Regions from separate parts of the Pseudoalteromonas issachenkonii genome, predicted to be linked through region 3. Evidence: predicted binding sites of a transcription regulator. Region 3 holds the regulator's gene; each other region holds the start of a gene.
What was found. Region 3 encodes LexA, which represses DNA repair genes until DNA is damaged. Its sites were predicted from a motif close to TACTGTATNNNNATACAGTA; they were not measured.
Positions count from the first base shown of each region.

Region 1: the regulator LexA is predicted to act here: its motif matches at 5,371-5,390, upstream of PISS_RS11190 (YebG family protein).
Region 2: the regulator LexA is predicted to act here: its motif matches at 2,640-2,659, upstream of PISS_RS10390 (exonuclease domain-containing protein).

Region 1 is NZ_CP011030.1:2,409,488-2,420,094, reverse strand. Features, by position in the region: gene ccmI (c-type cytochrome biogenesis protein CcmI) at 1-923, shown strand, start outside; gene PISS_RS11205 (MlaA family lipoprotein) at 933-1,664, shown strand; gene PISS_RS11200 (EAL and HDOD domain-containing protein) at 1,729-2,952, opposite strand; gene putP (sodium/proline symporter PutP) at 3,297-4,808, shown strand; gene PISS_RS11190 (YebG family protein) at 5,020-5,319, opposite strand; gene PISS_RS11185 (ComEA family DNA-binding protein) at 5,617-5,910, shown strand; gene PISS_RS11180 (DUF6170 family protein) at 5,923-6,225, opposite strand; gene dsbB (disulfide bond formation protein DsbB) at 6,227-6,745, opposite strand; gene nhaB (sodium/proton antiporter NhaB) at 6,863-8,434, opposite strand; gene fadR (fatty acid metabolism transcriptional regulator FadR) at 8,736-9,449, shown strand; gene PISS_RS11160 (peroxiredoxin) at 9,686-10,291, shown strand; gene PISS_RS11155 (TonB-dependent receptor) at 10,351-10,607, opposite strand, start outside.
Region 2 is NZ_CP011030.1:2,235,712-2,246,318, forward strand. Features, by position in the region: gene PISS_RS10385 (SEL1-like repeat protein) at 1-227, opposite strand, end outside; gene PISS_RS10390 (exonuclease domain-containing protein) at 471-2,627, opposite strand; gene PISS_RS10395 (sugar porter family MFS transporter) at 3,114-4,538, shown strand; gene PISS_RS10400 (OmpP1/FadL family transporter) at 4,741-6,000, shown strand; gene PISS_RS10405 (YeeE/YedE family protein) at 6,004-6,417, shown strand; gene PISS_RS10410 (DUF6691 family protein) at 6,421-6,822, shown strand; gene PISS_RS10415 (hybrid sensor histidine kinase/response regulator) at 6,897-9,653, opposite strand; gene PISS_RS10420 (tyrosine-protein kinase family protein) at 10,081-10,607, opposite strand, start outside.
Region 3 is NZ_CP011030.1:3,215,492-3,226,098, reverse strand. Features, by position in the region: gene norR (nitric oxide reductase transcriptional regulator NorR) at 1-254, opposite strand, end outside; gene hmpA (NO-inducible flavohemoprotein) at 420-1,601, shown strand; gene PISS_RS14985 (endonuclease) at 1,641-2,294, opposite strand; gene PISS_RS14980 (hypothetical protein) at 2,547-2,927, shown strand; gene PISS_RS14975 (PaaI family thioesterase) at 2,957-3,400, opposite strand; gene lexA (transcriptional repressor LexA) at 3,599-4,216, shown strand; gene coxB (cytochrome c oxidase subunit II) at 4,710-5,852, shown strand; gene ctaD (cytochrome c oxidase subunit I) at 5,852-7,444, shown strand; gene PISS_RS14955 (cytochrome c oxidase assembly protein) at 7,444-7,974, shown strand; gene PISS_RS14950 (cytochrome c oxidase subunit 3) at 8,010-8,885, shown strand; gene PISS_RS19150 (DUF2909 family protein) at 8,788-9,096, opposite strand; gene PISS_RS14940 (SURF1 family protein) at 9,111-9,851, shown strand; gene PISS_RS14935 (hypothetical protein) at 9,841-10,335, shown strand; gene PISS_RS14930 (COX15/CtaA family protein) at 10,348-10,607, shown strand, end outside.

The DNA.
Region 1 (10,607 bases), 810 kb from region 3:
CAATGACAGGCAGCCAGCAACAAATTGCAGCTTGGCATGATGCAATGGATAACTTGGCCGATTATGGTCAGCGCGCCGTAATGCAAAAGGGCGAGCCATTAACTAAAAATGAGTTACAAGCGTTTGCCCTAGCACTGCGTACTAAGTTAAGCCAAAGCGGTGATGATGAAGTTGCTTGGATGTTGTTAGGGCGTGTTGCTTTAATGCTAAATGAATTTGATATGGCGAAACAGTCATTCGATAAAACATTAAAAATAAACCCTGATAATATGCAAGCGCTTGTTAGCTACTCTCAGGTGCTATTACTTGAGGGCAGTGAAGAAAACATGACTCGTGCAGCGGGTATGCTTTCTAAAGTACTGCAAGCTCAACCAAATAACCTTGATGCGATTTCGTTACTTGCACTAATCGCCTTTGAGAGAAAAGACTGGCTACAGGCAAAGGCAGCGTTTGAGGTGCTACTTGCAAGTATGGATGAGTCTGATACGCGCTATGCTATGATCAACCAACGTATTAGCGAAATCGATCTACAAATTGCTCAGCAAAACGTGGCAACCAGTGGCGATCAGTTAGCGGCTCAAAGTATTCAAGTTACCGTTGATATCGATAGCCAACTTGCAGACAAACAGCCCAATAACGGTATTTTGTTTGTGTTTGCTAAAGCGGCTAAGGGATCACCGATGCCTTTAGCCGTGGTCAAACTAACAGACTATAGCTTTCCAATTACGGTTGAGCTGAGCGATGCTAATGCCATGATGGCAGGGCTAAACTTATCGAGTGCGAGTGAAATTATCATTTCTGCGCGTATCTCTAATGATGATTCAGTTATGCCAAGCACTGGGGAGCTTGAAGGGCATTCTCAAGTGCTTGCTTCTAAAGAGGTGCGCCAAGTGCAACTGAACATTGATACATTAATACCTTAAGGATTTGAGATGTTAAAACAAGGCTTACTTTTATTATGTTTACTCACGTTATCGGGTTGTGCTCAAGTGCCTGAGAGTAAATATGATGAGCGCGATCCCATACAAAGTGTAAACAGACCTATTTATGACTTTAATATGGACGTACTTGATGCTTATATTTTAAGGCCTGCGGCAGTGGGTTATATAACAGTAACCCCACAGCCTGTGCGTCGAAGTATTGTGCATTTCACCGATAATATTACCGCACCGGTTGATATTATTAATGCGGGTCTGCAAGGAAAGCCAAGCAGTGCCGGAATTAATTTTGCGCGCTTTTTAGTGAATTCTACGGTGGGAGTGTTTGGCTTATTTGACGTTGCAAGTTCGTTAGGGCTTGAAGTAACTGATGAAGATTTTGGCCAAACCTTAGGTGTGTGGGGAGTAGGCGATGGTGCCTATTTAATGATCCCGGCAATGGGGCCATCAACTGCACGTAACTTAACCGGTGATGTTGTTGATAATGTGGTTTTACCTGAAATTGCACTGACAACACCACAAACAATTTTAGTGTTTGCGTTAAAGGCGGTTGAGGCAAGGGCGTCTTTAATGGCTCAAGAGGGTTTATTAAATGATTCATTAGACCCATACCTGTTTGTTAAAGACATTTACTTTCAGCGTCAGTTATATGAACTCTACGATGGCAATCCGCCAATAAAAGAAGAGCCTGAAGATTTTGACGAAGATTTCTTAGAAAGCCTTTAATAAAAATAAAAACGCCAGCAAATGCTGGCGTTTTATTTTTAGTTATTAATTGCTAATGAGCGCTTTAATTATCAATCATTATCTGCATTTGTTCACTAACCCAATTAAGTGCTTCGTGGTAAGCATCAGGCACATCATCACCTAAGTTAAGCTGTTGGGCTTTATCGTTAGCAGCTTGCCAGTTACCCTGCTCATAGAGAGTTACTAAGTTTAAATACTCAGCAAGCAGCCCTTCATTGTTTAACAGTGCCGCTTTTATCTCATTTGAAAGCGGTAGCTTAAGCATTACACTGTCCATCTCTTCATCTAGTATGGCATCCATAAGCGACATCATGCCGGTTAAAAATGCTATTCCTGTATCTCTAAGTTTGCCATGTGAAATTGCTAAAAGCTCACAAAAACGCGCGCGTGTTAGCGACAACCTAATAAGCTCCAGAGGTTTGTCTGCAGAGACTTGTGCGGCAAATAATAAAGAGAGTAGTTTTTTTATTTCAGCCGCGCCCAATACAATAAGCGCTTGTTTTATTGTGTTTATTTCAGAGCGGCGAGCAAATGCTGCCGAATTTGAGTAGCGTAGCAGCTTATACGATAAGTTGACATCACGCTCAAATACATCGGTGATTTTTTTAAGATCCATTTCTACGCTGGATGTTTCATAGAGTAGCTCAGCCAATGCCATGCCCGATGGCGGTAACGCCTTGCTTTGCACCATTTCTGGTTTTGAAAAGAAAAAGCCTTGAAAGTATTCAAAACCTAGTTCAAAAGCTTGATTGTAAAGCGCGTAAGTTTCAACCTTTTCAGCAAGTAATTTTATGTGTGGATAAGGTTTTAAATCCTCTATGATCGTTTTAACGTTTTCAATATCACAAGTTAAAAAGTCGACTTTAATAATATCGATAAACGGATAAAAGTGCCGCCATACAGGTTGATGTGCATAGTCATCTAGCGCTAGCGTATAGCCTTTTTCTTTTAGGTCTTTAACAATTGCCAATAAGCGTTTACCTGGCTGGACGGTTTCGAGTATTTCAATTACCACCCCATCTTTGTTTAAAAGGGTTGGGTAGCCTTTTAACAAGGTGTCTAAGGTAAAGTTAATATAAGCGGGTTTATTATCAGTTAAATCTTCTAAGCCAAAGTTAAATTGACTGCCTTCAATCAGTCGAGACGTGGCTTCATCGCCGTCAATATTTGGAAATACGTTATCAACTCCATCACGAAATAAAAGCTCATAGCCAATTAGTTCTTTATTGCGATCTAAAATAGGTTGCCGAGCAGCGTAAAAATACATATAGGATTCCGAAAGAGTAGAAATTGATTAACATTGTAATAATATATTGGAAAACATTCAAAATAGCATCGGTAAAATGAACATTATTAATAAAATACTATGGTTGGTTTGGTATTTCTTAATCTAATTTTATTGTTTTTCATTTTATTTGTTGCAAAAGTGAGCTAACCGATGGTTTTTTATCTACTTAAATGAGCGGGTTGGAGTTATTAGCAATTACCGTGTTATAGTTCAGTAGAAAGCTTTTATTCCAATACTGTCTTAATTATAAGATTTCAAGAGTCATTATTTGGATTAAAAGCCTGTTATTACTTATTTAAGTGGAGGCAAATTTGGAAACAGGAATGATTATTTCACTGGCATTATATTTTATTGTAATGCTGGGAATAGGACTATACGCATATAAGCAATCTACCAGCGATATATCAGGGTATATGCTAGGTGGTCGTAATTTAGCCCCCAGTGTTGCTGCCTTATCAGCGGGTGCATCAGACATGAGTGGTTGGTTACTTATGGGCCTACCTGGCGCAATGTACTTGTTTGGGCTTAGCAAGGTTTGGATTGCTATTGGCTTAGTGTTAGGCGCATGGGCAAACTATTTCTTAGTCGCCCCAAGACTGCGTGTTTATACTGAAAAAGCAAATGACTCTATTACCATCCCTGATTATTTTGCAAATCGTTTTGATGATAACAAGAATATCCTCCGTGTGATCTCTGCAATTGTTATTATTGTGTTCTTTACTTTGTATACTTCATCAGGCGTAGTCGCCGGTGGTAAGTTATTTGAAAATTCATTTCAGATGAGTTACGAAATGGGTTTATACATCACCACGGGTGTGGTTGTTGTTTACACCTTATTTGGTGGCTTTTTAGCGGTTAGCCTAACAGACTTCGTGCAAGGTTGTATTATGTTTATCTCCTTGCTTGCAGTACCTATCGCTACTTATATGATGCTAGATCAGCCATTTATGGATACTTTAGCAAATGCAAATTACCAGCAGTTGTTAAGTTCACCTAAAGCCAGTGAAATCCATTCATTGAATATGCTTGATTGGTTTGCTGGTGGTTCTACCATTGCTATTATTTCTGCGATGGCTTGGGGCTTAGGCTACTTTGGTCAGCCACATATTATTGTTCGCTTTATGTCTATTCGCTCAGTGAAAGAAATGCCAACTATGCGTCGTATTGGTATGTCTTGGATGACACTATCTGCGATTGGTGCGGTATTTACCGGTTTATTTGGTGCTGCCTTTATGATTGAAAACCAAATGCCTATTGCCGATAAAGAGACCATTTTCTTAGTATTAGCTGAACTTATTTTCCACCCATTAATTGCTGGTTTCCTACTGGCTGCTATTTTAGCTGCGATTATGAGTACGATTTCATCGCAATTATTGGTGTGTTCAAGCTCGCTTACTGAAGACTTCTACAAGATTTACTTAAACCGCGATGCCTCGCAAACTGAGCTGGTGTTAGTAGGGCGTATTAGCGTAATACTGGTTGCGTTATTTGCTATTTACCTAGCGTATGACCGTAATAGTTCAATACTTGATTTAGTTAGCAACGCATGGGCTGGTTTTGGTGCTGCATTTGGTCCACTTGTCTTGTTTAGCCTTTACTGGAAACGTATGAACTTAAAAGGGGCTATTAGCGGTATGGTTGTTGGTGCTTTAACAGTGCTTGTATGGATTTATGCGCCTATTACCATTAATGGTGAGAGCTTAAGCAGTGTAATTTATGAAATCGTCCCAGGCTTCATTTTAGCGAGTATTGCTATTGTGGTAGGAAGCCTTGTGACAGCTGAACCGAAAAAAGAAATTACTGATCTGTTTGATGAAGTTGAATCGTCATTGTAACTGATTAGCTAACGTAAAGTGTTGGTTTTTATAAATGCCAATCAGTTTAACTGGTTGGCATTTTTTTATTGGCTGACCTTTAGAAAAGACCATTCATCTCGTTTAATCACCGATTACTTGCCTTTAGCTATTATTATTTAAAGGCATAAAAAAACTGAATTCGAATACCGAATTCAGTTTTTTAATAATTACTATTGAGCTTTTGAAAGTACTAACTCGCTGCTTTATCTTTTATATCCGCAACGTTATCTGACTTTGTTTTTTTAGCTTTAGTGGGTACTTCTTTACCACCTTTAAGTACGGCCATAAAGTCGTCTTTACTTTTTGCAATCTCCAGCGCGAGCGACTCAACCTGTTGTTCACTTAGCGGCACATCTACTTTTTCAAGCATGAGTTCTAGTGACTCGGCAATATCGAGCATTTTGTCATAGGCATCAGCTTCTTTTTTAGTAGTAAACGTCATGCGCTCGACTCCGTTTCGTTCTACAACATATTTAACAACAACAGCCATGATTTCTCCTGCTTACTTACGTGGCAATATGATTATTTTAAATCATTAGATTACTGTTTTTATATACAGTACAAGCTTGCGCGTGGTTTTGCAAGCTTTAGCCTTAGTTTATCTGCAGCTTGGTTGACAATAAAGAGTAACTCTACTTTATTTATTAAGTCACTTTATAACGCGTTGCAGTAAAGGAGTCGCAAGGAGTGATTGTTACCGTTAGTACTTAGTAACCACAACGTTATGTAAAAGTGCTGGGTGTAAATAATCAACGAATGTTCATGTAAGAACACAAAAGGAAATAGTATGAAATTAATTAAAATCATCTCATTAGCCGCTGCTTTATATTTATTACCTATGGGTACCACCTTTGCGCAAAGCGATATGCTATCAGAGCAGATGCAATCAGCCGTGGTTAATATTAATACTGCTGATTTAAAACAGTTAATTAAGTTACCAGGTGTTGGCAAGAAAAAAGCACAGGCAATTATCGATTATAGAGAAGCAAATGGTGATTTCGCATCACTTGAAGATCTAGCTAAAGTAAAAGGGGTGGGTAAAAAAATGCTAGCCAAACTTGATGGAAAGGTGACGTTTTAACTAAAAGGGGCGCTATGCGCCCTGATCAAACTGTTTTAAGGCAGCACCAAGGTGCTTTTTAGCAAAGTTAATATCTACGGGGGCGGTTAGTAGTGGGTAGCTTAAACCAGCCACAATCAAAAAGGGCACGAGTAGCCATCCTTCAAAAAGGGTAAATATTAAAAAAAATGGGCTTAGCAGCATAAGCTTTACAATACGCATTAACACTCTGTCACTAGGAGAGAGCATACTTAACGAGATCGCAATAACGGTTTGTCTTTGACGAACTTTTAAGTGTTTAAGTTCGTCAACGTGGCTTGAAAAAAAAGTAAACATATTAAAGTGACTTTTTAGAGATTAATCGACTGGCCACTAACGCAAAAAGTGTGGCGGTAAACAATACAAAAATAACTTCCATCCATGCTGGCATACTTAAGCCTGCAAATTGCCAATCTATGTTTCCGCAATCACCGGTTGCCTCAAAAAATTGCGGTATCCAATGATGTAATGGCATAAACTCTGGAAAATTCGGCTCAAACTCACAGCTAAATGCAAAGGGGTCAGTGGTTGTTTGCATTTCAATGTGTTCACGAGCTATTAGTAACCCCCATACACTTGAAACTCCCCACACTGTATAAGCGACAATACGGACTACGAGGTTGTTTGGTTTACTGGCGCCAATAATACCGGCAAAAAGTAAGCCTAATACCGCGGTGCGTTGGTAAATACACATAATGCACGGTGCTAACCCCATGTTGTATTGAAAAAAGAGCGCGATGACTTCAAGCAGAAAAACAATCCCACTGAATAATAACCAAGGTGTACGTTGAGTACTTAGATTAGCAAGCCAGTTCATAACAAATCCGTATTTAAATAAGGGCTTAGATTATGACGTAGGATAAACAGCGGAGCAAGTAAAAGGGAAAAGTGAGGAGCTATGAAATTTCCTAGCTCCTCAAAGTTGGGTAAGCTCTTAATGCCCAGAATTCGCTACAGGGATGTGGTGTTGTATTATCCCCCAGTCATAAAACAAACTGGTTATTTCACTCAAGCCAAAATAAGTCGAGCTTAACCCAACAAAGGTAAGCACAAAAGTGTAAGGTAAAGCCATATACACCATTCGACCGTAAGATAGGCGTAACACGGGAGCTAGTGTTGATGTCAGTAAGAATAAGAAAGCAGCTTGACCATTAGGGGTGGCCACGCTGGGTAAGTTTGTGCCGGTGTTTATCGCCACTGCAAGTAAATCAAATTGGTCTCGAGTTATTTGACCTGCTTTTAGAGCTGCAGCAACTTCATTTATATATACAGTGCCGACAAATACATTATCACTGACCATTGAAAGCAATCCATTAGCGATAAAAAACATCACCAATTGTAAGTGCCCTTCAAATGTTAGTACCCAAGTAATCACAGGAGTAAAGAGTTGTTGATCGATGATTACTGCAACTACACTAAAAAATACACAAAGTAGTGCAGTGAAGGGGAGGGCCTCTTCAAAGGCTTTACCGAGTTGGTGCTCTTCTATTATGCCGGCCGACGACGTGGCTAAAATAATTACCGATAATCCAATTAAGCCCACGGTTGCTAAATGTAACGCTAAGCCAGTAATTAACCAGATAGCGATAAGTGCTTGAATTGTGAGGTTAACTCTATCGCGTTTGGTACGTTTTTTATCAAGTGTTTGTGCATGGTTTTTTAAAATAGCATGAATTGTTTCTGGCAGTTTTGCCCCATAACCAAAGGTTTTTGTTTTTTCTAATAAAAAGGTTGTTAATAAGCCCGCAAAAAGCACGGGTAAAGAAACGGGCAGCATTCTTAAAAAGAACTCTCCAAATAGCCAACTTGCTCGCTCTGCAATAATTAAGTTTTGTGGTTCACCAACCATAGTACACACGCCGCCAAGTGCGGTTCCAATCGAGGCATGCATGAGTAAATTACGTAAAAAAGCACGAAACTCTTCAAGATCTTGACGGTTTACCTCTTTTACTTGGTTATCATCGTTAATATCGTGCTCACTAATAAAATCTTTTCCTGAAGCCACCTTGTGATAAATACTATAAAAGCCCATGGCCACCGCAATAACAACCGCCATTACAGTTAGGGCATCTAAAAAAGCTGATAAAAACGCAGCAGCTATTGCAAACGCAAGCGATAAAACGGTTTTACTTCTTACTGAAACCACTAACTTGGTAAAAATATACAGCAGCAGATCTTTCATGAAATAAATACCGGCAACCATAAAAATAAGTAATAAAAGCACATCTAGGTTTTGTGCTATTTCATGTTCAACTTGCGTGGTTGATGTCATACCAATTAATAGTGCCTCAATGGCAAGTAGACCACCAGGTTGCAGTGGGTAACACTTGAGCGCCATGGCCAGTGTAAAAATAAACTCAATAACCAGTACCCAGCCAGACAAATAAGGGTTTAATTGAAACAGCAGCGGGTTAATTATTAAAAATGCAATAATGGTGTATTTATACCATTGAGGTGCTTTACCTAAAAAATTTATAAATATTGCAGATGGGACACTCTGTTGCATGATTTTTCCCTAGGGAGGCGTTTAATAGTCTGGTTAATGTCATTAACTTAGTCCAGCTTATAGAGGGTGTAAACAACTAAATAATAATAGTCAAAGTGTCTGGTATGAATAATAGGTTGGCATTCATATTGTGTTTAAAACCTATCGGTAAAACTAGCGAATCATACAAGTAAAGTTGCCTTTTTAATCACATACCTAGGTAATTTAACTTACTTTACTTGTTAGTTGTGGCTTGTCTGGTACAATCAGTCAGTTAATCGTATGTAGCGATGTGATGTGAATTAATTCGAGTAGGAATTGAATGAGAATTTTTAAAGCGAAAAGCCCAGCAGGATTTGCTGAGGAATACATAGTAGAGTCAATCTGGAATGGTGATTTTCCTCCAGGTTCAATTCTGCCTGCTGAGCGTGAACTCTCAGAGTTAATTGGTGTTACTAGAACCACATTACGAGAAGTATTACAGCGATTAGCTAGGGACGGTTGGTTAACAATACAACATGGTAAACCTACTCGCGTTAATAACTTTTGGGAAACCTCAGGATTAAATATCCTTGAAACACTGGCACGTTTAGATGAAGATAAAATGCCAGAGCTAACCGATCAGTTACTCTCAGCACGTACTAATATCAGCGCAATTTATACCCGTGCAGCTATAAAGCTTGCACCAGAGCGTGTTATCGAAATTTTATCACAAAGTGATGAATTAGAAGACAGCGCGCAAGCGTTTGCAGATTATGATTATAAAGTTCATCATGAATTAGCTGTTGCCGGTAACAATCGCATTTATGTGCTCATCCTTAATGGCTTTAAAGGTTTTTATTCTAAGATTGGCTGCCATTACTTTTCAGATCCTCGCACTCGCGAGCTTGCACGCCAGTTTTATAAAGACTTAACTAAGCTTGCTGAGAATAAAGAGCACGATGGTGCAATATTCATGATGCGTAAATATGGTCATCAAACCGGTGAAATATGGCAACATATTCGCGGTGATATGCCTAGCGATATTATGGATTAGTAAAAAGAACCTGCTTAAAGCAGGTTTTTTTATGATTAAAAATCAGTCCATTTATCAAGCGTTCGCTATTTTAGAACGGTGCTATCTATAAATACGATTGTTAATTTATTTTTGATAGCCATAGAATAATGTTTAATTAAATATGGTTGCTATTGTAATTTTAAAATTAGTGCCCATATTAGTAATCAGTATTGCGTAAGCAATTGACAATAAACTCAAAATATTTGGAGAATAAAATGGGTGTATTAGTAGGCCGTCAGGCACCAGACTTTACCGCTGCAGCTGTTCTAGGTAACGGTGAGATTGTAGATAGCTATAACCTTCACGAAAAAATCAAAGGTAAAAAAGCAGTAATCTTTTTCTACCCACTAGATTTCACATTTGTATGTCCTTCTGAGCTTATTGCTTTTGATAAGCGTTATGCAGAATTCCAAAAACGTGGCGTAGAAGTAATTGGTGTTTCTATCGATTCACAATTCTCACACAACGCATGGCGTAACACGGCTGTAGCAGACGGCGGTATTGGTAAAGTTCAATACGCACTAGTTGCAGACGTTAAACACGAAATCTGTAAAGCATACGACGTTGAGCACCCAGAAGCGGGCGTTGCATTTCGTGGTTCTTTCCTAATCGATGAAGAAGGTAACGTACGTCACCAAGTAGTGAACGATTTACCACTGGGTCGTAACATCGACGAAATGATCCGTATGGTTGATGCACTAGCATTCCACAGCGAGCACGGTGAAGTATGTCCTGCTGGTTGGACTGAAGGTAAAAAAGGAATGGACGCAAGCCCTGAAGGCGTTGCTAAATTCTTATCTGAAAACGAAGGCGAGCTATAATTTAGCCCTTTAGTTTAAGAAAAAAAACCGCCAAAATGGCGGTTTTTTATTATTTTAAATTAAAACGAAAAGCTAACTTTAGTGTAAATGTAACGACCACGAGGGTTGTGTACACCCGATGCGTAACCATACAGATCTGAATCACCGTCACCAATTGCAAACGGTGGCTCTTCATCAAATAAGTTGTTCACACCTAGCGATACCTTTGCTGACTCAGTAATACGGTATGATGTTTGTAAATCTACCAGTACTTGTGAATCAACAGTACGCGATGTATTACTATCGAAGTCTAAGTTACCATCGAAGTCGATATCTG
Region 2 (10,607 bases), 980 kb from region 3:
AAAAACATAAACGCTAGGGTGTATTGTGCACTTTTATAACCCAATGCAGCAGGTTCTTCTAAATAGTTAAAAGCCTCTTCAAACTCCCCTTTTCTGTATGCCTTAACACCATTATATTCTTTTTTCTTCATAGTATTATCGCTGTAAAGACTTATTGGTGACGAATTACAGCCAGTTATTAAAGCCATCAATACCAGCAAAGTGGCACTCAATTGTCGATGATTCATTATTATCCTTAATTTATTATTGTTTTTGCCCAGAAACATAACCACTTTTAAAACACCCGCCCCAAAAGTTGTTAACATAAATTTAATATTATCATGGGATTGCAAAGCTTACAGCGATTATTTTTATAAGCGTAGTTTTAATCAGCCATTAAAAATAGATAAACCTAATGTTTTAATACCCTGTATTTATACACAAGGCACTTTACTACTTTAAGCAAAATACATTTAACTGACGTAAATCTATCACTGACTGTCCGTTTGCTGAACCAGTAATAATAACTGCGCGGCCGCTTTGGCATCGTCTAATGCACGGTGATGGTTGGTTAAGTCTAAATTAAAGTGTGCAGATAAATTTCCCAGCGAATACGACTTTAATCCCTTAAATGCTTTACGTGATTCAACAACGGTACATAGTTTTGGCATTTTAAAGTTGATTCCCAGCCCCTCAAGCTCTTTTTTAATAAAACCATAATCAAAATTAACATTGTGAGCGACAAAAATACTACCCGAAAGCTTATCTAATAAAGTCGAAGCAATGTCGCTAAATATAGGCGCATCACTTACCATGGCGTCGTTAATACCAGTTAGTTTGGTAATAAAACGCGGGATGGGACGCTCTGGGTTTATCAATGTGGTCCATGTATCAACTATTTCGCCCTGCTTTACTTTAACAATACCAATTTCGGTAATGCGGTTACCGCCTTTTAGGCCTCCTGTAGTTTCAATATCTACCACACTATAAATACGGTTAGGGTCTACATACCACTTCACCGCTGCAATATTAACTTTAAATCCACTATTTTTTAAATTATCGATGCTCACTAGCTGGTTTCTTTTAAGCTTGTCTCCGGGCGCTTTTACCTCTTCAAAATGAACTGCGCTGTTATCAACAATCATTAAATCGGGGTAACCATCTTTTAATTGTCGGTAGTTTTTTGCCATGTTTTTTAAATGGCTTAATAGCGCATTTATCGGGCTGTTTAAAATAAGCATCTCTAATGGCTTTAATACATCTTTGTGCCATCTAAATAAGCCATTTGGTTGCTCATAATACTTCGCTGCATGGTTACACACTAAACTCAGCAATTTCTGGGCACTATTACACGCAGCTAGCCGCGCTTCTATTTGTGAGGATTGATTTAAATAAAAGGTGTCTGTTTTTAAGGCTTGCGGGTAAATATCAAATTCATTACAAGGCGGTGTCGGGGTTTCAATAAAGAGTTCTTGCCAAAAAACCAGCGCAAATAAGCTTTGCCACAAAGTATTTTCAGTATAAAAAACCTGTTTGCCTTGACGAGTGTAGTGATCACTTACACCTAACTCAACATCGCCACGGTAAAGTTCATCAACTTCTATAATACAGCGTGTACTGGCTAACATTTCACTAAGCCGTGAGCGTGTTTGCTTGTTAAATTTGCGCATTAAAAAGTCATCCGCAAAGTACAGTAACTCATCGGTGAGCGGATTTTCTATAATTTTCTCAAGTTGCGCCTTTACCCATTCTTTATTACCTAAACGGTATTGCTCTCTTATTTGAATTTCTAGTGCGTGCGCATCATCCTCGCAGGCATTAAGTACATCAAACGCTAATACAGGGTTAGTTGTTTTTAGTTGCTTATAAAGTATGACCAATAACTTATTCTTTAGCTCTCGAGCTACAGCCCCTACTGCTAATTCATTTATTAACTGTTTTGCTAACGTCTCATTTTCATTGTCATCTTTCGCGTTTTTAACGGCTAACCGAAAACGGTTTAACACATAGTTAGATTGCGCTTCCTCAATTGAGTCAAAGCGAGACAAACTTTCATGATGTCCTTGCCTAACAGGGGTTACCCCTAAATCTCTTAGTACAAACCGGTTTTGATGATTCACATCACCGGCACTGAGCCTGCCAATATACAAAAACTCAAAATACTGGTAACACTCATCTCTATTATTGATCACGTACTGATTATACAAATGCGAAAGACGCTCTGGCTTAGATTCAAAAAATGAAATAGCGACTTCAACTAAACAACTTTTAGCAGCACTTTTTTTAAATAGTGGTGGCAGCTCTTGTTGAGCTAACAACTCAATTAAGGCCGGCTTTGTTAGATGGCTAAGCAGTTGCTTAGCGTCTGCTTGTGAGGGGTCACAGATTAACCCAGCTGTTTTTAAATTAAAAAGTGCCTGATAAGGCGAAATAATCTCTTCATAATTTAATGACTGAGTTTGCACTAAATAAGGTTTACGAGAATAAATACGTGCTAGCATGCATTGGCTTTGCTCGTCGAGGGTGTTTATTTTATTAATAAATGTAATGTGCTTTTGCTCAAGTAAATGCATACATTTATCACTCACAAAGCCTATTAGCTCTTTAAAATGTGCCAAATAATATTTTGCTGGTAACTCTTTTCTCATAAAAACCGCCAATACTGTATATAAAAACAGTATAATTATTTGAGCGCTTTTAGCAACCCAATTAGGAGTTAATAGCCTTTTAGAATTTAAATTGATTCAATCTCGGGCGCTTTAATTTCAGCGAGGTTTGTTACCTAATAAACTAAGTTAAAACCGAGCACCCTTTTTATACCCTGGCCCTTATCTTCACCTGTGTAGATAGCAGAACCCTTCAAGCAGTGCGTGTTTAACATTAACGAAGCGTTAGTACCTATTTACGGGCATTCACATGGCAAAAGATCTATTTTGCTTAAAAACCAAACACACTGCTGAAACTTCAATCTCAAAAGATAAACAGACCCTCGCGCAACTCAATTAATTTATTTATGCATACGTATTACTATTGAAATATCTTTTTTAGCGTGATTACTCTGTGCTAAGGTTGCCCGCAAATTATTAGTGGTACTTTAACTTCATTACACATAATAAAAATTAGGATTGAACAACATGACAACACAGCATGCAACTAAAGGTGAGCAAAGCGCACAGACAAAGTGCTCACTTTTATACGTTATTTTTATATCGGCTGTTGCCGCCATTGGTGGCTTTTTATTTGGTTTTGATTCAGGCGTTATAAATGGCACTGTATCGGCATTAGGTAATACATTTAACTCAAGCAGTGTAGCAACAGGGTTTAATGTTGCCTCTGTTTTACTTGGTTGTGCGCTGGGTGCTTTAGCTGCTGGCCCATTAGCTGACAAATTTGGCCGTCGCGCTATTATGATTGTCACTGCACTTATATTTGCTATCAGTGCATTTGGCTCTGGTATTGCTGATAGCTCAGCTGAGTTTATTTTTTACCGCTTATTTGGTGGATTAGGTATCGGTGCGGCATCTGTTTTAGCGCCGGCTTATATTGCCGAAGTAGCACCTGCCAGCTTACGCGGCCGTTTAGCAACACTGCAGCAGCTTGCTATTGTGCTGGGTCTGTTTGCTGCCTTTTTAAGTAACTACCTAATTGCTAATGCCGCAGGCGGTGCCGAGGGTATTTTACTGTTAGACTTAGCTGCATGGCGCTGGATGTTTTGGGCTGAACTGGTTCCTGCAGGCTTATTTTTAATTGGGGTCTTGTTTATTCCTGAGTCACCGCGTTACTTAGTCGCACAAGGCAAGCTTAAACACGCTAAAACTGTATTTAATAAAATTTCAAACGATGATGCTGATGCGCAAATCAATGACGTTAAGCAGTCTCTGAAAAGCGATAAAAAACCAAGTATTCGCGATTTATTTATCGATGGCAGTAAAAAGGTACACCCTATTGTTTGGGTGGGTGTGGCCTTGTCAGTGTTTCAACAATTTGTTGGTATTAACGTGGTATTTTATTACGGTTCAGAGCTTTGGCAAGCCGCTGGTTTTGATGAATCACAATCACTGTTTATAAACGTGCTTGCGGGTACCACTAATATTTTGTCTACTTTTATTGCTATTGCTTTAGTTGATAAAGTGGGACGTAAGCCATTGTTACTGGTAGGTAGTATAGGTATGTTTATTAGTTTAAGTGCACTTACCTACACCTTTGGCAGTGCAGGCCTTGATGAAGCGGGCAAGTTAGCACTTAGCGAAAATATGGGTACCTTTGCTTTAATAATGGCTAACCTGTTTGTGGTATTTTTTGGTTTAAGCTGGGGCCCAATTGTGTGGGTACTGCTTGGTGAAATGTTTAATAACCGCATTCGCGGCGCCGCGCTTGCAGTTGCTGCTAGTGCGCAGTGGATAGCTAACTTTGCTATTACTATGACCTTCCCTATCATGCTAGGTAGTATTGGTTTAGCAGGCGCCTATGGCTTTTATACCCTCTCGGCGTTTATTAGTGTGTTTTTTGTAGTTAAATACATTAAAGAGACACGCGGTATGAAATTAGAGTCAATGTAATTACTTAGCTGGAGTAAAATAGCGCTTAATAATGCTGTTTTACTCCAGTGTATTTAACCCTCCTTTGTAAGCCCTTTCATTTACCTGTTCCTCATCCACAAACAATATGCTTTTTTAGTATATATAATCTTTTAAAGTTCTTTTTTGGAATATAAAAAGTTAGCTATTGTTCGCCAACTTTCTCTACTTAGTCTCAATTTAAATGAAAAAACAGTTACTCTCAGGCCTTATTTTCACCTCTGCGTTAAGCACATTTAATGTATTTGCAACGAATGGCTATTTTACTCATGGCTACGGTATGACTCACAAAGGCATGGCAGGTGCTGGTGTAGCGTTATCAGAAGAGTTAATGTCGGGTGCAAATAACCCGGCTACTTTTTCAGCTAATGGTACGCAAATGTCGGTAGGCATAGAATTATTTGCTCCTGAGCGTAACTACACCGCTGCAAAGGTCGATGAATACTTTCCCAATGCACTGTATTTGGACGCAACAACCAAAAAAAGTGATAACAGCTTATTTGCAATTCCCGAATTTGCTATTGACCATCAATTAAATGAGCGCATTAATATTGGCCTATTAGTTTACGGTAACGGCGGAATGAACACAGAATATGTGGCTGCTTCTGCCCCTCAAGGCACATTTTATGGCGGCACCACTGGTGTTGACTTAAAACAGTTATTTGTCAGTCCAACCATAAGCTATCAATTAAATGAACAAATATGCCTAGGTGTTTCTGCTATTTATGTAGTGCAACAATTTGAAGCACAAGGTTTGGCAAATTTTGCCGCCTTTTCGCAAAAGCCAGAGGCGCTGTCTAATAATGGCGTTGATACCAGCACAGGCATTGGAATGCAACTTGGGATCAGCCACATTATTAACTCGTCATTTAGCTGGGGCGCCAGTTACCGTTCATCAGTGTCTATGGATGAATTTTACCGTTACAGCGGCCTGTTTGCAGAGCAAGGCGGGTTTGATTTACCAAGCTCTATTCAGCTCGGTACCGCTTGGCAGTTTTTACCATCGCACCAAGTGGTGTTTGATTGGCAAAAAATAAATTACAGTGAAGTAAAAAGTATCGCCAACCCTATTACTAATTTAATGTCAGCGCCACTAGGGGCTGAAGCCGGAGCAGGCTTTGGTTGGCACGATATGAGTATTTATAAACTGGGTTATCAATGGCAACGCACTGAGCAACAAAAAATTAGGTTTGGTGCTTCTTATACTGAGCAACCCATTCCATCATCTGACATTTTATTTAATATTTTAGCGCCCGGTGTGCAAGAATGGCATTTTACAGCAGGCATTAGTCATGCGCTTAGTGACGCGGTGCAATTTAACGCAATGGCTTTTTATTCACCCTCTAAAAATGTAACAGGTGCAAACTACTTAGCGCCTAATCAACAACTATCAATTTCAATGGAACAATCAGGATTGGGTGTATCCCTTGCTTGGAGGATTTAAACGATGACAACCGAATTCACACCACTAACTGGGGCTATTGGCGGTGGTTTAATTGGTCTAGCCTGCGCGTTATTACTGGTTTTATTTGGTAAAGTAGCGGGAATTTCAGGGCTTATAAAATCAATTTTTAATCCACTGGCAGCAGCTTCTCGTTGGAAACTGTGTTTTGTGATGGGGTTATTACTAGCAGGTGTATTTATACAATTATTTGCCCCTGAGCTGTTAGTAGGCGAATTAAGCTTATCGCCTTGGATGATTATTATTGCAGGGCTTTTGGTCGGTGCGGGGACCACGTTAGCGAATGGCTGCACCAGTGGTCACGGCGTATGTGGTATGTCTCGCTTTTCGGCCCGTTCATGGGTATCAACCTGTACGTTTATGGCAATCGCCATTATCACCGCTAATTTAGTAGGGTAAATCATGCACGCAATTATTACACTTATTTTAGGGTTTGTATTTGGTTTGGGACTAATTATTAGTGGCATGACCAACCCAGATAAAGTGCTTAACTTTCTCACTTTTAATCAGCAATGGGACGGTAGCTTAATTATTGTTATGGCTGTTGCAATGACCATTATGATGGGCGCATGGTTTTGGCTCACTAAAAAAGGCACGCCGGTGTTTAACGACAAACTAAGCCTTAGCGATTTAAAAAAGGTCGATACGCGGTTAATTACTGGCTCTATTTTATTTGGTTTAGGTTGGGGCTTAAGCGGCGTGTGCCCGGGCCCCGGGCTTGTACAACTGGTATCACTTAAAACAGAGTTTTGGTTATTTTTTGCTTCCGTACTTGGCGGTATGTGGCTGACCAAAAAAGTATAATATGAATTGCCGAGCACGCCTCGGCCACTTAGCATACTAACCCTGAACTATGCTTTGTGCTCTTCAGCTGCTGCTCAGCTGAGTATATTACCAATCACTGTATATAAATCATCGCTATTAATGGGTTTGGCTATAAAGTCATCCATACCAACAATTAAACAGCGCTGCTTATCTTCCTCATAAGCATTTGCAGTGATCGCCACTATAGGTACTCGTAAGCCGGTTTTAATTTCAGTGGTTCTAATCGCGCGAGTGCATTCATAGCCATCCATGTTCGGCATTTGGCAATCCATTAAAATCAAATCAAACGACTGACTCTTCAATACTTCAAGCGCCTTTAAGCCATCTTCAGCCATTGTTAAACTCGCTTTAGTAGGCTCAAGCATTTTTGCAATCACCTGTCGGTTAATCGCATTATCTTCTACCAACAGTATGCGTTTATCCAAAAGGTTTGGCTGCGAAGCTGTTTTTTTAGGTAACTTTGAGGGAGCGTCTGCTGATTCTGGCGCACTAATACTAAAGGTGAACGTACTACCTTTACCCTCTTCACTGTGTAAATGAATTTCACCGTCCATCATTTTTATTAGCTTTTGAGAAATAGCCAGCCCCAACCCTGTTCCGCCATACTTACGTGCAACGCCCACATCAGCTTGAGTAAACTCACTAAATAATAATGATTGCTGTGCCTTTGCAATACCAATACCACTATCTTCAACGCTAACCTGAAGTTTATTATCGTTATAATCGAACGATAATCGCACAAAGCCATGCTCTGTAAATTTATACGCATTAGAGAGTAAATTAATAATCACCTGATTTAAGCGTAATTCATCAACACTAATGTACAGTGGTAAATTTGTGGTTTGAATTATGCTAAATTCCACCTCTTTAGTACTAACAATCGGCGTAAATAAAGAGCGTATATTTTCGATAAATGGAGCTAGCTGCGTGGGTCTACTATTTAGCTCCATGGCATTTGCTTCAATTTTAGAAAAATCTAAAATATCGTTAAGAATATCAAGCAAGTTTTTGGCGCTTTTTTGCTGCGTGAGCAACAACTCTTTTTGTTCATTACTTAAAGACTGATCTCGAAGCAAAACCTCTCCCATACCTAATATGCCATTCATAGGTGTGCGAAGTTCGTGACTCATATTAGCTAAAAATTGTGACTTAGCGATATTTGCTTCATTAGCGAGTTTAACGGCTTGTGTTAGCTCAGTTGTTTGTTCTGCTACTTTATCTGCGAGTTGCTGATTAAATTGGCTAAGTTGTTTATTAAGGTCTTCATTTTTTACATTAGAGGCTTGCAAACTTTTGATTGAATGCAGAAGTGCATTGCCCAACATTTCAAATTGTTGCTGTAATTGCAGTACTTCGTACCAACTAGAATCGGTATTAAATACGTGTTTTTTAGTTTTACTAAAGCTGTTGATTAAATTAGTTAACTCTATGATGGGTTTAACCAGCAAATGGGTGAATTTATAAATAAATAATACCACCAGTGCAATGGAAAATAGCCCCAGCAACATAGTGGGTAACCAAGCAGCCACTACCACCAAGCTTAAATATTTACGATTATAGAGCGATATAATCTGCCACCCTGTGGTGTCGTCAACATACTGATTTGTATGGTACACCTCGTTATCGTTTGAGCGAAAAAGCTGATTACCACTAAAACGTTGGATACTAAGATCCTGCTGCTTAAAATCAGTCAGCACCGTAAACTGACTTAACGAGCTAAATACTACTTTTTTATCGGCATCAAGAACAAGTAAATCCCCTTTATACTCAAATAAATTGGGAATAAACCGCTCTAACTGATCTAGCTTGAGCGACCCCTCAACTACACCATAAAACTCATCATTTTTATAAATGGGAGCCGAAAGCGCAACAATAGGTTGATCGCCTAATCCTCTGCCTTGAAAAACGCCACTGCTGTAGCCTAAGGGGAACTGCTGAGCCTGAGCGAAATAAGGACGATCATTAACATAACGCTGACTCTGACTTAAACCACTGAGCAATTCACTGGGTATACTTTTCTCAACATAACCTTCGGAGCTCGCATACAGACTAGTTGCAAAACCAGGGTATAAAGCCATTAGCCGCTCAAGCTGCTGCTGTATTGGTGCTCCGGCACTCATTGCATCACTGGTTATTACCATTGCATTTTTATGAAACAACAAATAGTCACTAAGCTGGGCACTGATCGAGCGTGATTTTTCTTTAAGTTGCGTATTTACTTCGTATTCTAAGCGCGAGTAATGCTGATTAACCAAAAAGACACTGGTGATCAAAACCACCAAAACAATAATGATACTGACAACATAACTTAATATACGGGCCAAAGGCTGCCCTTGATAAGCCCGGCTTGCGTGGGGAACAAACACACTCACTAAGTCGACCAAAGCTAACGCTATCATGGCATTGATAAAGTATTTTGAGGCAGCCACAACAAGCGTGAGCCAAGGCAGGCCTATAACAAAGTGACCCAAAGCCCACACCAGTGGTAAGCCGACTAAAAACCAAAACACTGCGCCTAAAGGAAGTATTGGCTTAGAACGCTTTAAGCAAAAGGTATAAAGCCAAAACAGCTCAAGCACATAAACAATACTGGTCCAGCTATGCCCCCAGCGATAAAATAAAAAACCAGTGACAATAGTTAAACTAAGGAGGGAATAACGAAGCCCAGCAAACACTAAACTGAGTATTACAAACGTCTGACCAAATAAAAATTCAGAGCTATCAAAAAAATACAGAGGTAAAAGGTTAGCGCATCCCCCTAAAAGCCCTAATAATATAGCAAGCGCCCACTTATTCCTCTGAGACGTCATATTAACCCTTAATAGCTTATTTAACACCTGCGGCGTAAAGTATAATCACGAGTTTTAATTATTGCTCACTCATTAGCTATTGTCTATAAAGGTAAAAATTTAGCTAAATGGGTATGATCCAGAATTAGTGTACGAATAATATAAATAAGAAATATTGAAAAATGGAATTTTAATACACCCAATGTTGTTTGAAGTATAAGTTGACATAACCACATTCGATTTCATTGAACTACAACGGCACAAGTGAAGTGTAAGTTGGCATAATGTTGAAGCTTATAATGGCATAAAGTTACCAAATACAGGCTTTATGAAGCCAACCAAATAAAAATACTGCCAAGTTTAGTTGACTTATAACGTGTTGAAATTACTAACAGCCTTTTACTATGAAAAATGATTACTATAGACAAAGGCTGTTATCAAAAAATAACTAAACCCCAAAGTAATTCGTATACAAATATGCGTAACCATATCTATTTTTGTTACCGACCATATATGGAGTAATAATTTTATTAGCGATCAAAATTTGCTTAAACTCATTTATAGTCGTAGAGCTAACAGTGCTATCAGAAATATGGCGCTGTCTAATATCTTGTAGCAACTTTTCAAATAAACCTTCATCTAACTTAGCTTTTTTATACTGTGGATGAACTCGATTATTCGATAAATCTTGGCAGAAGTATTTGACCAATTCATTTCCCTGTTCACCCCAAAGATCTATCAGGTAATTCACAACTGCCTGCTTTCTTACATGCTTACTTGTGCAATAAGCTAACCCTAAGATTGCACCTTTTCGATAACCACGATCAAAATCCTGCTGCTCCTGCTCCTCAATTGCGTACTTGATCAAATCTAAAAAAGGTCTGAGATTCACTGTACTATCAGCACTTTGAATATTTCTATACAAGTCATCATAAGCACTGCTATTTTTACCATTTTTTTTCTGCTTTGATTCAC
Region 3 (10,607 bases):
AGAGCCAAACGACTACTGCAGATGGCTTTAAGGCGAGGATGCTCCGCAATATCAAAACGTCGTCCTAGGCTATCGGGCATAAGCCCTTTAATGGCTAAGGGTTTTAATTGCTCACCTTGGCAAATTAATAATGCACTGGCATCGCTGGGAATAACACGTTCAACCGTGGCTAAAAGTTGCTCAAAACTGTGAGCATGTAACGTACTTTGCGCAAGTTCTAATGCAACTTGCGTCAGGTTGAATTGTTGGTTCATGTCAAAATGACCTGTTAGTGTATTTTTACAGGTTTTATAGTAGGTCATAAAGACCCATCTTGTAAAGCGAGTTAATTTAACCTTTTGAATATTATAGGTTTAATTAGTTGGCACACTCTGTGTAATGCTAAATGCAAGCAGTTAGTTATTACATAGGAAATAAACATGTTATCCGATAAAACCATACAAATAGTTAAAAGCACGGTGCCATTGCTTGCAGAGGCAGGTACGGTCGTAACCGATCATTTTTACAAGCGCATGTTTAGTCATAATCCCGAGCTTAAACATATTTTTAATATGACTAATCAAGAAACGGGTCGTCAGCAATTTGCATTATTTAATGCGTTGGCTGCGTACGCGCAAAATATTGATAATTTAGCCGTGTTAAAAGAGGCGCTAGCGCGAATTAATCATAAGCATACCAGCTTAAATATTTTACCTGAGCATTATCCTATTGTGGGCGCACATTTAATCGGTACGTTAAAAGAGCTTATTCCTGAGCAGTTTACTGCCGATGTTGAATATGCGTGGCGCGAGGCCTACGGTGTACTTGCTGATATTTGTATTACCGAAGAAGCGGCATTGTATGCGCACAGTAAAAACAACCATGGTGGCTGGGCAGGCACGCGCCAGTTTGAAATTACTGATAAACATGTTGAATCTGAATTCGTAACTAGTTTTACGCTGACACCTGTGGATGGTAAAGCAGTTATTACCTACAAGCCAGGACAGTACATTGGCATTAAAGTTAAGCCTGAGGGCGCAGAATATGAAGAGATCCGCCAGTATTCTATTTCGCAAAAGAGCAATGCTAAAAACTATCGTATTAGCGTTAAAAAAGAGTGCCAACCAAAGCCTGGCGTGGTGTCTAATTATTTACACTCACTAGAGCAAGGCGCACGAGTAGAGTTATACCCGCCAGCGGGAGACTTCATTTTAAAAAATGAGGTAACTCCAGTGGTACTTATTTCAGCAGGCGTTGGCCAAACCCCGATGATGGCGATGCTGCAAACGCTACTTAGTGGTGATAAAAATCAAGCGATTAGTTATTTGCACGCGTGTGAAAACAGCCGCGAATTTTCATTTAAAGGGTATTTAGCGCAGCAAACGGCAATGCATCCACAGCTAAAAACATTTACTTGGTTTAATCAAGGTGGCGAGGAGTGTGATTTCACTGGGCTAATGGATTTAACGGTGCTTGAGGCATCATTACCTATTAGCGAAGGGGCATTTTATTTGTGTGGACCAGCATCATTTATGGCTTACGTAAAAGGCCAGCTACTTGATTTAGGTGTGCAAAGCTCAAACATTCACTACGAAATATTTGGACCACACCAAGCGTTATAGGTTAATTAAAAGCGTGTGTTACACGCTTTTAATTTAAACTTACAGCTTTTTACTATTTGTGTTAGCAGCATAAGCTTGTTGTTGCCAAGCATTAAATAGCTTTTGTTGTTTAGCTGAAATTTTTAAACCATACGTTTTTTGCATGTAAGCGTACGCATCGGCAATGCGTTTACGTGCATGAACAGGCGGTTCAACAACACGTTGTTTAAAATTAACTTTAACCTCACAGCGACCATATTGCGTCGCGTTTTGGGCTAACATGCCAAAGCGGTAGTTTGAGCGATCGGCGTTAATTTCACCAATTGCAGGGGCTAAATTGTTTATATCGGCTTCCATCATGCGAAACTTAGCGCTAACTTTGCGGCAGTTTTTACGCCCACCATCTTGCCAACATTGTAACTGGTGACCAAATTCCCATGCAGGGACAATATGTTCCCATTCAATTCGCAGGGCACGTTGATTTACTTTGCCTGAGCGGGTTAGTGTGTTGCGAGGCACGTAGCCACAATGGGTAGGGTCGGGTACCAACTTTTTGCCTTGTTTTTTTATATCGCAACCACAATAAATACTTTTAGCGTTTTCGGGAAGGGTATTAATTAAGTGCTTTTTGGCACTCGAAAACCGCGTAAATTGTTCGCCCATTGCTGAAAAACAAGCACAGCAAGCCAACAAAGCTAAAATAAACCGAATCATATCCATCACATACGTGAACTACAGGAGCGGCTAGTTTAAGGCCTAGAATAAAAAAGTAAACTGCCGCCGGCATGCTTTAATTTTAATTTGCGTATTTTGTAGAGGGCGTTTTTGAGGAGTAAATAGTGGGCAATATTCAGAGGCTAACGCTAAAAATGCGTTAATGAGGTGATTCCTGCGTTGTTGATTTGGTATAACGGTAAAACTGCGTTAAAGTTTGCAATGAAATTAATAGAGGGTAAAAACGAGATAATGTCGGAAATTCAATTTTTAAATGTAGATCTAGAGCTTGAGTCAAAGCAAGATATTAGCGTATTAGTTGCTGATTTAAAAAAGGTCGCAACTATTTTACATTATGATAAAGACGAATACCGTCAACTTGCTCGCATTGAGGTTGCAGGTGAAATAACCACGCCAGATAAAGCGATTAATCACTTGTGTGAGTTAATCGAGTCGTGTTCACGCAATGCATTAAAGCAATGGTTGAGTTGTTCACGCAGAACTTTCGATATTGGGTTTGAGTCTGGCACTTCGCCAAAATGCTTTAACCAAGCCTTACATGCAGATACCTTGTTACGTATATCTGCAATTGGTGCAGGCGTAGAAATTACTATTTACCCTCTCGAAAAGTAATTTAACTTCAACCTTGGTTAATTGACTTACTAGCCTTTTCGCTCAACTACGGCTGCGGTCATACGTGATACGCAGCAAAGCTCATTGCGGCTATTGGTTATTTTAATATCCCAAACCGAGCTGCGCTTGCCGATATGATAAGCTCTCGCTGTGGCCGTTAATGTGCCATTGCGTGATGCCTTTAAATGACTTGCACTGATTTCTTGGCCAACACAATAAAATCGATTGAAATCAACCATAAAATTAGCGGCATAACTTGCTACTGTTTCAGCAAGCACCACATTTGCACCCCCATGAACGATACCCATAGGGTTATGATGCTCTGGAATTGCCGGCATAGTTGCCACTAAGTAGTCATCACCAATTTCACTGATCTCTATTCCCATGGTTTTCATGAGTGTCCCTTGGCCTGTAATACCTTGATCTAATTGCTTACAAAACTCTAATGTAATCGGTTGATGCCAAATACTCATGCTAGCTCCTTGGATAAGTAATTGAGAATTAAAATTTATTAATATGATAATGCGTTGCTAATAATTACATTTATCACCCTGCTTTTAAAGTAGGTTATTGTTTGATGATAACGGCATATAAGGCATTAATTTATATTTGCGATTTTTAAATAACTGTATATACTCACAGTTAATTGTACTGTATGGAAAACCAGTTGTATGCGACCATTAACGAAACGCCAAGCGCAAATACTCGAACTCATTAAAGTGTTTATTAAAGACACTGGTATGCCTCCTACACGTGCCGAAATTGCACAAACACTGGGTTTTAAAAGTGCGAATGCTGCAGAAGAACACTTAAAAGCACTGGCCAAAAAAGGTGTTATTAAAATGAAGCCAGGCGCGAGTCGGGGCATTCAGCTTGTTGAAGAGGAGGAGCCAGAGCAGTTGGGCTTGCCTTTAATTGGCAGGGTTGCTGCCGGTGAGCCAATATTGGCGCAACAGCATGTAGAAAGCCACTGTAAAATTGACCCTTTAATGTTTAAACCTGCGGCCGATTTTTTATTGCGTGTTAACGGTATGAGTATGAAAGACATTGGTATTATGGATGGTGATTTACTTGCTGTGCATAAAACCCAAGTTGCCGAAAATGGACAAGTTATTGTTGCCCGTGTTGACGACGATGTAACCGTGAAGCGTTTAGAAAAAGCGGGCAGAAAAGTACTCTTACATGCTGAAAATGATGAGTTTTCAGCTATTGAGGTCGATTTAGAAAATGAGTCGTTCAATATTGAAGGCTTAGCGGTAGGTGTTATTCGTAACGCTGACTGGATGTAGTATTAAAGCATAATTTAGCGCTTAATAGTGATTAGGCGCTGGGTTTGTTAGCAGCACAATGTCTAACTTATCAAATGTATGACTATATGTTGTTAAGTGCTTCTCCTATCATAAATAAAATCACTAAATACTTTATAAATAAACAAATTTACTCTGCTTTTTTAAGTTAACAATTTTTTATATTTCTATCCTGTAATTTCAATACACCCCTTACTAAACCTGACTCTTAGATTAATTGCCTGACTAGTTGCTATTTTTTTAGCTGCGCATTTTAAAAAATACACCTTGTTTATTTTTCATACTCACCTTGCTTATTGTTTATTTTTTAACTAGTTATTAAAGAGCTGGAATAAAAATAACTCACAGCTTAGTCGTTTTGAGAACACACATTTACTAAATCCAGCACCCTTATAAAAAATAAAAATAACGAATAGGCGTTTAAGCCGTATGCCTCTTCGCTTTGCGTCAGCAATAGCATCAAAGGAGCCGTCACATGGGTAAGCTGAGTTCTTCCTTGTGGCTTATATTGTTTGTTTTTTCGCAGAATGTGCTTGCTAATAGCCAATATAATATGCGTAAAGGCGTAACCGATATAAGTAATAATGTATACCAACTGCACATGACTATTTTTTTAATATGTTGTGTGATTGGGGTGATCGTGTTTGCCATTATGTTTTGGGCACTCATTCATCATCGCAAATCTAAAGGGGCTGTCCCTGCCCAATTTCATGAAAGCACCAAAGTAGAAATACTGTGGACTGCGATACCTTTTGTCATATTAATTGTTATGGCCATTCCTGCGACTAAAACCTTAATTGCCATGGAGGATGCCAGCAAAGCTGATCTCACCATTAAAATTACAGGCTCACAGTGGAAGTGGCATTACGAGTATATGGGGGAGGACGTTGAGTTTTATTCCATGCTAGCTACCCCTCAAAATGAAATAACCAACCTTGCTGATAAAAACCCGAATTATTTACTCGAGGTCGATAAACCGCTGGTACTACCAATTAATCAAAAAGTACGTTTTTTAATGACTTCAGATGATGTTATTCACTCATGGTGGGTGCCTGACTTTGCCGTTAAAAAAGATGCAAACCCTGGGTTTATTAACGAAACATGGACCAATATTAATGAGGTTGGTACTTACCGTGGGCAGTGTGCAGAGCTTTGCGGTAAAGATCATGGTTTTATGCCTGTTGTGGTAGAAGCTAAAACAGAAGAAGACTTCAAAACGTGGTTAGCAGAGGCTAAACAAGCCAAGCAAAAAGCAGCTGAAGCAGACGCTGCGTTATTAGACCAAGTTGTACCAAAAGAAGAGCTGATGGCGCTTGGTGAGCAGGTTTATATGGCGAGCTGCGCGGCGTGCCATCAACCAACTGGCTTAGGCTTACCGGGTGTTTTCCCGGCCCTTAAAGGCAGCCCAATAGTCATAGGTGATATCAAAGGGCATATAGATATTTTGCTCCACGGTAAACCAGGTACGGCTATGCAGTCTTTCGCAAAGCAATTATCAATCAAGCAAATAGCAGCTGTTATTACCTATAAACGCAACGCGTGGGGTAATGACACTGGTGATGTAATTCAACCGAGCGAGATACAAGCGGCACTGGATGCTGATGGGGAGGCTAAATAATGAATAGCATTGCAGAACAACCTAATACCAATGAGGCTCATCATGCCCATCAACCTGCCACAGGCTTTAAGCGCTGGTTATTTACAACCAACCATAAAGATATAGGTAGCTTATATTTAATTTTTTCACTCACCATGTTTTTAATTGGTGGGGCAATGGCGATGGTTATTCGAGCTGAGTTATTTCAGCCGGGCCTACAACTGGTTGATCCTCACTTTTTTAATCAAATGACCACAGTGCATGGTTTAATAATGGTGTTTGGTGCGGTTATGCCAGCCTTTACCGGCTTGGCAAACTGGATGATCCCGCTAATGATTGGTGCGCCAGATATGGCCTTACCGAGAATGAATAACTGGAGCTTTTGGATTTTACCGTTTGCGTTTTTAATCCTATTAGCTTCATTATTTATGCCCGGTGGTGGCCCTGCATTTGGTTGGACCTTTTACGCGCCGCTTTCCACCACTTATAGTAACGACAACACAGCAATGTTTGTATTTGCTGTGCATATTATGGGTATTAGTTCGATTATGGGGGCCATTAATGTGGTGGTCACCATAGTAAATATGCGTGCTCCGGGTATGACGTGGATGAAGCTGCCGTTATTTGTGTGGACATGGTTGATCACGGCGTTTTTACTTATTGCAGTTATGCCGGTACTTGCTGGTGCAGTTACTATGGTGCTCACCGATAAATACTTCGCGACCAGTTTCTTTGATGCCGCTGGTGGTGGCGATCCGGTGATGTTCCAACATATTTTTTGGTTTTTTGGTCACCCTGAAGTTTATATTATGATTTTGCCTGCCTTTGGCATTATTTCTACGATTGTTCCCACCTTTTCACGTAAAAAACTATTTGGTTATGCCTCTATGGTGTATGCCACCTCCTCCATTGCCTTGTTGAGCTTTATTGTGTGGGCGCATCATATGTTTACCACTGGTATGCCCGTGGCGGGTGAGTTGTTTTTTATGTACGCGACTATGCTGATATCGGTACCTACCGGCGTAAAAGTATTTAACTGGGTAGCGACTATGTGGCGCGGGTCTATTAGCTTTGAAGTGCCAATGCTGTTTAGTATCGCATTTATTGTGTTGTTTACTTTAGGTGGTTTTTCGGGGTTGATGCTAGCGATTACACCTGCCGATTTCCAATATCATGATACCTATTTTGTGGTTGCACACTTTCATTATGTACTCGTAACGGGCGCGGTGTTTTCTATTATGGCGGGGGCTTATTATTGGCTGCCAAAATGGACCGGAAACATGTTCAATATTACCTTAGCAAAATGGCATTTTTGGTTGTCGTTAATAAGTGTAAATGTGCTGTTTTTCCCAATGCATTTTGTTGGGTTAGCCGGTATGCCACGCCGTATTCCAGATTATGCGCTACAGTTTGCTGATTTTAACGCCATTATTAGTATAGGTGGGTTTGCCTTTGGTTTATCGCAATTATTATTCGTGGTGGTTGTGTATAAATGTGCAAAGGGGGGCGACAAAGTGCCTGCAAAAGTTTGGGATGGAGCTGAGGGGCTTGAATGGGAAGTTGATTCACCTGCGCCTTATCATACGTTCTCAACGCCGCCGGACATTAAATAATGACTCACTTGCCGTTATTAAAAAAGCTGGTGGTGATTTGCATTGCAATGTTTGCATTTGCATTTGCCATGGTCCCTTTGTATGACGTGTTTTGCGATATAACGGGGCTTAATGGTAAGCCCTCGTTAGAGCAGGCACAGCAAAGTACCTTGGTCACTGAAAATAGAGAAGTCAGCGTTAGTTTCACTACGCATGCGCAAAGTGGTGCGCCTTTTGAAGTTAAATCTAAAGAGTACAGTGTAGATGTAAAGCCTGGGGCCATGCGTGAAGTTAAGTTTAGCGCTAAAAATAACAGCAATGAAGATAAAGTAATGCAGGCTATACCGTCGGTAGCACCAGGAAAAGCGGCCAAGTATTTACACAAAATAGCGTGTTTTTGCTTTGATCAGCAACCGTTAAAGGCAGGTGAAGAGCTGGAGTTTACATTATTGTTTTATGTAGATACTGAATTACCCAGTGATGTAGAAGAGTTAACCCTGTCTTATACCGTATTTGATATTAGCGAGAGGCTAGTAGCCAGTAATAACTAGCTTATAAAACTAGTGAAAAACTAGGAGCAAATAAAATGAATCAAAAATATGAACATTATTATGTACCAGAGCAAAGTCCATGGCCAATAGTTGGGGCAGTTGCGTTATTTTTTATTGCGGTAGGCGCAGCCTTAACCGTAATGGATATGGGCAAAGAGGGTGGTAATGGCGTTTACTTGTTATACGTAGGTATAGCTGTACTACTTTACATGCTGTTTAGCTGGTTTAAAAATGTCATACACGAGTCTGATCAAGGGCTTTATTCTGCACAAATGGACCGTTCTTTTAGGCAAGGTATGAGCTGGTTTATTTTTTCAGAAGTGATGTTCTTCATGGCATTTTTTGGGGCGCTTTTTTATGCTCGCATGTTTTCTGTGCCTTGGCTTGGAGGTGCGGATAACAACGCCATGACAAATGAAGTATTGTGGCCGACGTTTGAAGCCATGTGGCCATTGCTAAATACCCCAGGAGGCACCACGACCCAAGCAATGGGCTGGCAAGGGTTGCCGCTTATCAACACCCTTATTTTGCTTGCCTCGTCGGTAACTTTACATTTTGCCCATGTGGCGATGGAAAATAATAAACGTACCCCACTCAAAGTATGCTTGGGAGCGACCATTTTACTCGGAGTGTGCTTTTTAGGGCTGCAGGTAGAAGAGTATATATATGCTTATAACGATCTTAACTTAACCCTTGATGCGGGCATTTATGGCAATACCTTCTTTTTGTTAACCGGCTTTCACGGCATGCACGTCACCTTAGGAACAATTATTTTATTGGTGGTGTTTTTGCGCATTATGAAAGGACATTTCACTAAAGATAAGCACTTTGCCTTTCAAGCTGCAGCTTGGTACTGGCATTTTGTTGATGTTGTTTGGCTGTGTTTGTTTGTATTTGTGTATGTGCTTTAGTGATTAAGGGGGACTGATTTGCCGTAATAAAACCAAGTTTTAGTGCGGCAATCACCATCACTAATACCACAACAGAAAATAACACCCGACGCCCTAAAAAGTGAGACATAGGGCGTCCATTGGTTTTCCCTGACACCATAATTAATAAAGCACGAAATAAATTAAATAATATAAATAATAACAGTAGAACAATAATAATTTTAATAATCACTGGATTTTACCCTTATGCAGTTAGTTGTATTTAACAAACAAAAGCTTAGCTCAATAATAACAATTTGCTTGGTTGTTATTGTGGTATTGGTTTGTGTGCGACTAGGGTTTTGGCAATTACAGCGAGCAGAGCAAAAGCAACAGCAGCTTAGTGCCATTGAAAATATACAACAACATGGCGTAATGAGCTGGGCAGAGTTACAACAGCTGCCAAAAGAGTGGAACAAAACCGGTGTATTGGTTTCGTTAAATGGTTATTTTGACACTAATAATTATTGGTTGCTTGATAACCAAATCTATAATGGTCAGGTTGGTTACGACTTACTGGCATTATTAAAACTGTCTGATGAATCACGCTTTTTGTTAGTGAACTTAGGCTGGGTAAAAGCAGAACGTTCAAGAGAAATCCTACCAAACGTAACAATACCTAGTGGTAAATTTACGTTAACGGCACAAATTAAAGAAGATAATTTAAGTGGCTTTACCTTAGCCAATAACAATACTCAGTCGGATTTAGCCAAACGAATTCAAATCATTGATTTACAAGCATTGAGTAGCCAATCTAATCGCCCTTTAGTGAATTTTATGGCTTACCGCCAAGGTCAAGCTGATGAAATTGCTGCCCCTCATTATGAAGCCGTTGTTATGAGTCCAGAAAAACATTATGCCTACTCAGTACAGTGGTTTTTAATTGCGGTTGCCTGTGTGGTGGTCGCTATTTTTGCAAGCAGGAAGAGGATAGATAATGAAAAATAAACCCCTGTTACTCTTTGCTGTGTGCTGCGCTATTCCCTTAGTGCTGGCTTACAGCGCGTTAAAACTTGATTGGCTACCTACAGCAATTACTAACCATGGTGAATTTTTAGAGCGTGAAATTAAGCTAGACAATTGGGCGCAGCATAACCCTAAGCAATGGACCATCGCTTTAAATTATTCAGCACAATGCAAAGCGTCTTGCACAGAGCAATTAGCCGCTTTAGACAACTTATATGTTGCCCTTGGCAAAAACCAACACAAAGTTGATATGGCTATTATGGGACAGCCTGAGCTAGTTACAACGCGTTGGCATGTTATTGATGAGCAACAGCAGTTAAAACCTGCCAGTTTGTATTTAATCGATCATATGGGGCTGATTGTACTGGAGTATCCATTTAGTTCTCAACCACAAGAAAACCGTTTGATCCAAAAAGGGTTATTAAAAGATCTAAAAAAATTACTCAATTACTCTCGTTCGAGCTAAGTAGAGGATGCTATGTATAAAAACTATAAAAATTTGGTATTAGCAACGAGTTTATTCGCATTAATTGTGGTGGCTCTGGGCGCATACACGCGTTTAAGTGACGCAGGGCTTGGTTGTCCCGATTGGCCTGGTTGTTATGGCTTTTTAACCGTGCCTAAACACGAAGCAGAGATTGCACAAGCGATTCAAAGTTATCCCGATATGATATTTGAAAAAGCAAAAGCATGGAAAGAAATGATCCATCGCTACTTTGCAGGCACGCTTGGGGTATT